One region of the Paenibacillus beijingensis genome, then DNA from elsewhere that is predicted to be linked to it. Evidence: riboswitches for the same ligand, from Rfam matches in the RefSeq annotation. Region 1 holds a riboswitch; each other region holds the start of a gene.

The links. A riboswitch is a leader RNA that binds a small molecule or an ion and turns the genes downstream of it on or off. The one in region 1 is predicted to bind cobalamin.
Region 2: it holds a riboswitch for cobalamin, as region 1 does, so the genes downstream of both, VN24_RS21350 (ABC transporter substrate-binding protein) here and VN24_RS03445 (energy-coupling factor ABC transporter permease) in region 1, are expected to answer to the same signal.
Region 3: it holds a riboswitch for cobalamin, as region 1 does, so the genes downstream of both, cobJ (precorrin-3B C(17)-methyltransferase) here and VN24_RS03445 (energy-coupling factor ABC transporter permease) in region 1, are expected to answer to the same signal.

The regions. Positions count from the first base shown of each region.
Region 1 is NZ_CP011058.1:718,906-721,101, forward strand. Features, by position in the region: gene cbiQ (cobalt ECF transporter T component CbiQ) at 1-184, opposite strand, end outside; gene VN24_RS03440 (energy-coupling factor ABC transporter substrate-binding protein) at 181-474, opposite strand; gene VN24_RS03445 (energy-coupling factor ABC transporter permease) at 471-1,232, opposite strand; cobalamin riboswitch at 1,380-1,566, opposite strand; gene VN24_RS03450 (hypothetical protein) at 1,718-2,101, opposite strand.
Region 2 is NZ_CP011058.1:4,709,912-4,712,107, reverse strand. Features, by position in the region: gene VN24_RS21355 (FecCD family ABC transporter permease) at 1-283, opposite strand, end outside; gene VN24_RS21350 (ABC transporter substrate-binding protein) at 291-1,313, opposite strand; cobalamin riboswitch at 1,598-1,849, opposite strand; gene VN24_RS21345 (heavy metal translocating P-type ATPase) at 1,935-2,196, opposite strand, start outside.
Region 3 is NZ_CP011058.1:5,133,387-5,135,582, forward strand. Features, by position in the region: gene cobJ (precorrin-3B C(17)-methyltransferase) at 1-964, opposite strand, end outside; cobalamin riboswitch at 1,185-1,378, opposite strand; gene VN24_RS23185 (MFS transporter) at 1,466-2,008, opposite strand; gene VN24_RS23190 (FAD-binding oxidoreductase) at 2,008-2,196, opposite strand, start outside.

The DNA of each region.
Region 1 (2,196 bases):
AGCGGATCGGAATTCCGGCATAATAAACGGTCCAAATCGTCATCCACGCCCAAATCGCCGCTTGCACGAGCGGGTGGGTCCAATACGACAGCACAACCATCACGGCGGCAAAGCCGGTCTTCCACATCGGCGACACGGATCTGAACCGGTTGCCATACGACAGCGTATCGATGCTTTTGATCATCGCTTGTCCTTGTTCGACGACTTGGACGATCTGCCTTTAAACAAGCCGATCACATAACCGATAAAACCGGCTCCGATGGCGGCCTGCAGCGCAAACAGCATGCTTTCCGTTTCCGCGGGCGGCTCAAGCAGCGGCGTGAACCACGGCTCGAAGGAAGGATTAATCTCCCTGATCATCTCCTCGGCAGCTCCATCCGCTCCTGTGAACTCTCCATTCACAAGCAGCAGCGGCAAAACGCCCAGCAAAATAACCGCAGCCACGATTAACCCGTTTTTGACCTTATTGTTCATTTGCTGCCAGCTCCTTTCATTTTGCGCTGCAGTAACGAAAGCTCATTTCCGCTGTACGATTGCAGCCAGTTCCAAACCAGCACCGTCAGCAAACCTTCACTAACGGCAAGCGGAATTTGAGTCAGGGCAAAGATGCCGCCGAACTTCGCAAACGAAGCGATAAAACCGCCGTCCGCGGACGGAAAAGCGGCTGCCAGTTGAATCGACGTCACGACGTAAGTCGACAAATCGGCGAGCGCCGCAGCGGTGAAGATCGACAGCTTTTGCTTGCCGGTCGATTTCATGATCAACGTATATACCGCATATCCGACCATCGGCCCCGCCACCGCCATCGAGAACGCGTTTGCTCCCAGCGTCGTCAAACCGCCGTGAGCAAGCAGCGTCGCCTGGAAAAAAAGCACGATCGAGCCGAGCACGCTCATCGGCAGCGGACCGAACATGACGGCGCCAAGCCCGGTACCGGTCGGATGCGAGCTGCTGCCCGTAACCGACGGAATCTTCAGCGCCGAAAGCACAAAGGTGAATGCGCCGGCCAGACCCAGCATCAGCTTCAGCTCCGGCGCTTCTTTCGTTAATTTGATGAGCGAGCGCACGCCCAACATAAAAAACGGAATAAATACGGCCCACCAGAACATCGCCCATGCCGGAGGCAAAAACCCTTCCATAATGTGCATCGCATAAGCGGACCGGGGCTCATTGACCCATAAATAACAAACAAAACCCGCGATCAGCAATACAGCCGATTTGTTAACCTTCACAACCATTCCTCCTCTTTATATTCACACAAAAAAAACCAATCCCGGCTTATGCAGGATTGGTTTGGGCACGCATGAACAGACGACAAAAAGAAGTTCCCGGTCGTCGGCAGCAACAAACGTACACCAATTCCTTTCCGCGAAGGTCAATATGGCGATACAAACTAGGTAGGTCTCCTGGCTTCAGATCGACGTTTTCTTTTGTCTTCCCCGGTTTTACCCAAGTGACGTTCGAAAAGAAAACTCCCTGTATACAGTGGCGGGACCGCTCGGGATTTGCACCCGATTCCCTGTTACCCTTTGCATCCGCAAAGGCACCTAGTTTATTGGAATATGATTAGCTTTTAATTAAAACTATCATTTCCCGTCGTTGACTGTCAATTGAGATTTCGAAAGAGAGACAAGCCGAAACGGCGATCGCGGTCTCAAAGGGCGTACCATTAAAAAAAACCCTGAGGATAACCTCAGGGTTATGAGTGCGGCAAATATTAAATCCAGGCTTTCAAATTGACCTGCTTGATGAAGTCTTCGCGGCTTTGCACTTCTTTCGACCCCGCATCGGCGGTCTCTTCGTCCGAAGACTTGACGTTCATAATGCGGTTGAACAGCTCCTCGTTGCGAGTGGCAAGCGCAAAGTCGATCAGCGCCTCGCGTTCAACCCGGTCGACTTCCTGTTGAATCAGTGCAGCCTCAAGCTCCACATCTTCGCCCGGCAGCAGAAAACTCCGGTTCGCAGACGGCACGCGCACAACATATTCAAATATGCTGTCCGCATTGCGGTCATAAGCGATAATATATCCGTACTCCCCGATCGGAAGGTTCTGTTCGAAATGATCGGCCACAATGACGACCTTTTCACCCAGCTTCAGCATCGTCTTCGCCCCCTATCCTTTAGCCGTTCAACGTCTGTCCAATCTTCAACAGTTATGATGGCTTCTATTAAATTTTACTAGAAAAACGGAGGGCA
Region 2 (2,196 bases), 1.8 Mb from region 1:
CGGCCAGCGGATTGCGCAGGACGCCCTGAAATCCTGCTCCGGCGAGGGCAAGTGCGGCGCCGATCAGAATGGCAAGCATCACTCTGGGCAGCCGGATTTGCAGCACGATGGCCTCTTGGCCTTCGTTCCAACCGTCGGCTGCGCCTCCAAACAATCGACTCGTCAAAATGCCCCATACATCATGAAGGGACATTCCGGCAGAGCCGAGAGAAAGACTGACAACGACAGAAAAGGCAAGGAGGAGCAAGCCTGCTCCTCCATAACCGTACAATTTGGCTTTGATGCCCATTTTATTTCACAAGGTCGGGATGAATCGCCTTTGCCAGATCGAGAAGCCCGTCCGCGAGGCGGGGACCGACACGGACAAGCGGATCCATCGGCACTTCCGCGAAGCGGTTGTTCTTCACCGCGTCGATAACCGACCAGCCCGCACGGCTCTTAATGCCGGGCAAAATCGGGTTACCGTCCAATTTCGGATATACGATCAGCTCCGGATTGGCCTTGACGATTTGTTCGGAGTTGACTTCGAACCAGCCGCTTTGGTCGCCGGCCACATTCGTACCGCCCGCCAGCGTCACCAGTTCATCCATAAACTCGCCTTTGCCGACCGTCCAGCCCGGCGAAAACTCCAGGTACACTTTTGTCTTCGGAGCGTCTTTCACCGCGTCCGTGACCTGCTGCTTCACATCTTTCATATGCTGCTGCACTTGTCCGGACTGCTCCTGTTTGTTCATGATGAGACCGAGCTGGCCGATTTTGTCAACCGTTTCATCGTACGTTTTCGGTGCGGACGCGTACACTTTAATGTTCAGCTGGCGCAGCTTTTCTATCGCTTCCGCATTCATCGTCGAAGAGGCGACAACGAGGTCGGGATTAAGCGCGGTGACGGCTTCCACATTCGTCTTCAAATCGCCGATTTTCGTTTTTTTGCTTGCCTCCTCGGGATAGTTGCTGTATTCGTCGACGCCAACGACTTCATCGCCCGCTCCGATCGCGAATAACGTTTCCGTTTCGCTCGGCACGAGCGATACGACGCGCTCCGGAGCTTTGTCAAACGTAATCTCCGTTCCCGATGCATCCTTGACCGTCAGCGGATACGCGGTCGTCTTGGCGTCCGCCGAATTGCCGGTTGCCGCTCCCGTACTTGGTTCCTCTGACGCGGCCGATTGGCTCGCACCGTTTGCAGGCGCCCCGTTCGTGGAGGCTCCGCTGCCGCTTTCGCCGCCGCTGCCGCATGCGGCGAGAAGCAGCATTACTGCTGCGATCATGATGGCAACCGATAATTTGAAGGATTTCATTGCTTGTTGTTTCATTTCTTCCAACACCCCTGTCTTTAATTTAAAACTTGAAGCAGAAACTTTTGAGCGCTGTCTTCATCTCCAACAGCGGTCAAAAGTTTCGCTGTGAAAATATTAAGGAAGGATCAGCATGAAACGTTATCCTTTCTTATATTTAAAAAAAGCACCTCCGAACGTGTCGGAAGTGCTTCCTGTCTACAGGAACAAAAGGTTTGCTTGTCCGGCGGCAACCATATCAAAATACAGGTTCCCTCAAAGCAAGCAGCCTCTCTCCGACACCACCCTAAATCCTCGTAGGTTACAGCGTCCTGAAACAGGCAGGTTTCCTGGCTTCAAGCTGCTGCCGTGCATGTCTTCCCGGAGTATGAAGCTCCAGTGACAGCATCTGTGCGCGGCATGTTCCGAAGATACGGCATGCTTAAAGACTGCCGAAGGCGGAACGCTTGTTACAGTGGCGGGTCCGTGCCGGAATTTCACCGGACTTCCCTTTTAACCGCTGCGGGCGAAAGCTACTGCTCCCGCGCTGCGGCACCTGTTTCCATGTTTATGAAAAAGATTCGTAGTAACTATACCATCCCTTCCCCGGCTTGTCTATCCTTATCCGCAAAGCTTGCGCCGCGCGTGCCCGCTGCCGCATCATTCTGCCGAATTCTCCTTCAGCTTGCGGTCAATCAAGCGGCCGAGCCGCAGCGCGTTGCAGACGACCGACAGCGAGCTGAGCGCCATCGCGCCTCCGGCCATCCACGGCTGAAGCAGGCCGCAGACCGCCAGCGGCACGATCATCATATTGTACAACAGCGCAAAGGCCAGATTTTGCCGGATATTGCGAAGCGTTAGGCGGCTGATCGCGATTGCCTGGCAAATGCCGGTCAAGCGCGGCCGCAGCAGCGTCAGATGA
Region 3 (2,196 bases), 1.3 Mb from region 1:
CCAATGCGCCAAGAGCCTCCATCGCCAGCGCAACCGGAGCCTCCGGCACGCTGGTCCGTACCGCCTGCGCCGCCTCGACCACTTCAGGTTCATCCGCCTCTTCTCGCATGTCCTTTTTTTCCTCGCGGGCGTTTAGCGACCATGGCTCCGCCTCCGTGCGCAGTCGCTCATGAGGCTTAAGCGGCTGCTCGTCCGTTTGCAGCGTATATTTACGCTGGTAACCGCGCGGCGTTATCATTAAACCTTGATAAACAGACGTCGTGGAGTTGCCGATGATAACCGTCGTCAGCATCCCGATGTCATGGTCCAGCATGGAGCCGAGCGTCGTTAATATCACCTGCTCGCGGTCACGATAAGCGCTTTTGACGAGACCGACCGGCGTTTCCGGCGAACGGTATTTCAGCAAGATGCGCTGCGTCTCCACAATCTGGCGGGTGCGTCTCCCGCTTCGCGGATTGTACAGCGCAATAATAAAATCAGCGGACGCTGCCGCATCCACCCGCTTTGCGATCGTCTCCCATGGTGTCAAATGATCGCTTAAGCTGATCGTGCACGCATCGTGCATCACAGGTGCTCCAAGAAGCGAAGCACATGAATTAATCGCAGAAATGCCCGGAACAACTTCGACCTCTACGCCCGATGCCGGCTTCCAGCCTTTCTCGATCAGCACCTCGTAGACGAGTCCGGCCATGCCGTATACCCCGGAATCGCCGCTGGAGATGACCGCGACTTTTTTTCCCATCTCTGCCTGACGTACCGCTTCCTGCGCACGGCTAACTTCTTCCGTCATTCCCGTCCGCACAATTTCCTGATCGGTCAAAAGCCCGCGAATGAGATCGACGTAAGTGTTGTAGCCGATAATAACGTCGCTCTCCTCGATCGCCTGCCGCGCCCGCTCCGTAATATGTTCAAATGCTCCAGGCCCAAATCCGATAATGAGCAGCTTGCCCTTTGTTTCAGCCATAACGCTCCCCCTATCCATTACAATCATTTCGCAATCCGCTGCCCTGAACAAACAACACCCTTCTAGGAATGCAACAAAAAAAGCACCCCCATTGGAGATGCCTACGAACAGAACTAGTATAAGGAAATGAACAAGGGGCCTTCCGATCGGCAAACCGATTAACGGCATACCTCACACCCGCAAGTTGCTGCCTTACACCTCCCTATTACGCGTAGGTTCAATGGTGTTGATAGAACAGGCAGGTCTCCTGACTTGCGGATCATAGCTTGTGCTCACAGCCTTCCCATTTCAAACATTGAAACAGTGGCAATAGAGCAGCTCCCCGCTTACAGTGGCGCGACCGTACCGGAATTTCACCGGTTTCCCTATTAAGTCGAATGCTTCCACTCGACACCTGGTTCCATAAAATATGTGCAAATAATTTGAACTATAACATATTGTTCATCATTTCGTCTACTCTATATTTCCTTATCGCTTCGACAGAGTATTCGTTGCAAAGCTTCATTGCCTTGAACCTGTCCGATGCTTCCACACAGCCCACGAGCTAACCGCGTAGAGCAAGGCGCTCGTGTAGAACAGGGCATTGATCGTTAACCAATCGAGCAGGTAACCGCCGATCAGGACGGCAAACCCTGAAGCAACCGACGTCCAGAACTGGTAGTTTGCTAGAACGGGTCCGCGTACCCCGGACTGGCTCCCATCGGCTAGCAGCAGGCGCTCCCCCATTTTTTGCATGGCGCTGCAGGTGCCCATCAGCAGTTGCAGCACGATTACCCAGAAGTAGGAGCCCACCCACGGAAAAGCCAGCATGGCCGCCGTCATTCCTAGCGAGCTCAAGACCAGCACTAGCGGGCCATACCGGTCGAGCCTTGCTCCAAGCCATTGGGATGCAAGTGCCGAACTGATTGTAAATACGGCGAACGCGAGCCCGTACTTCGAGTAGCTGTTTCCGAGATTTTTGAGAAACAACAGGTAATACGGATATATCATACCGGCTGCCAGCGTCACGATGCTTTGGGAGCGGATGAGCCACTTGATCTCCACTACGTTTCGTCCCCTCTATACTGTTCAAAGAAATGGTTCATAAAAAGATGATCCGGATCGTATTCGTCCTTTTTTGCGAAGAAAGCTTTGTTCTCCGGATACGCTGCCCGAAACTGCTCCAAAGTCGGATAGCCGACGTAAGGCAAATAATACGTGCCTTGATGACGGATAACTTCATCAATAATTCG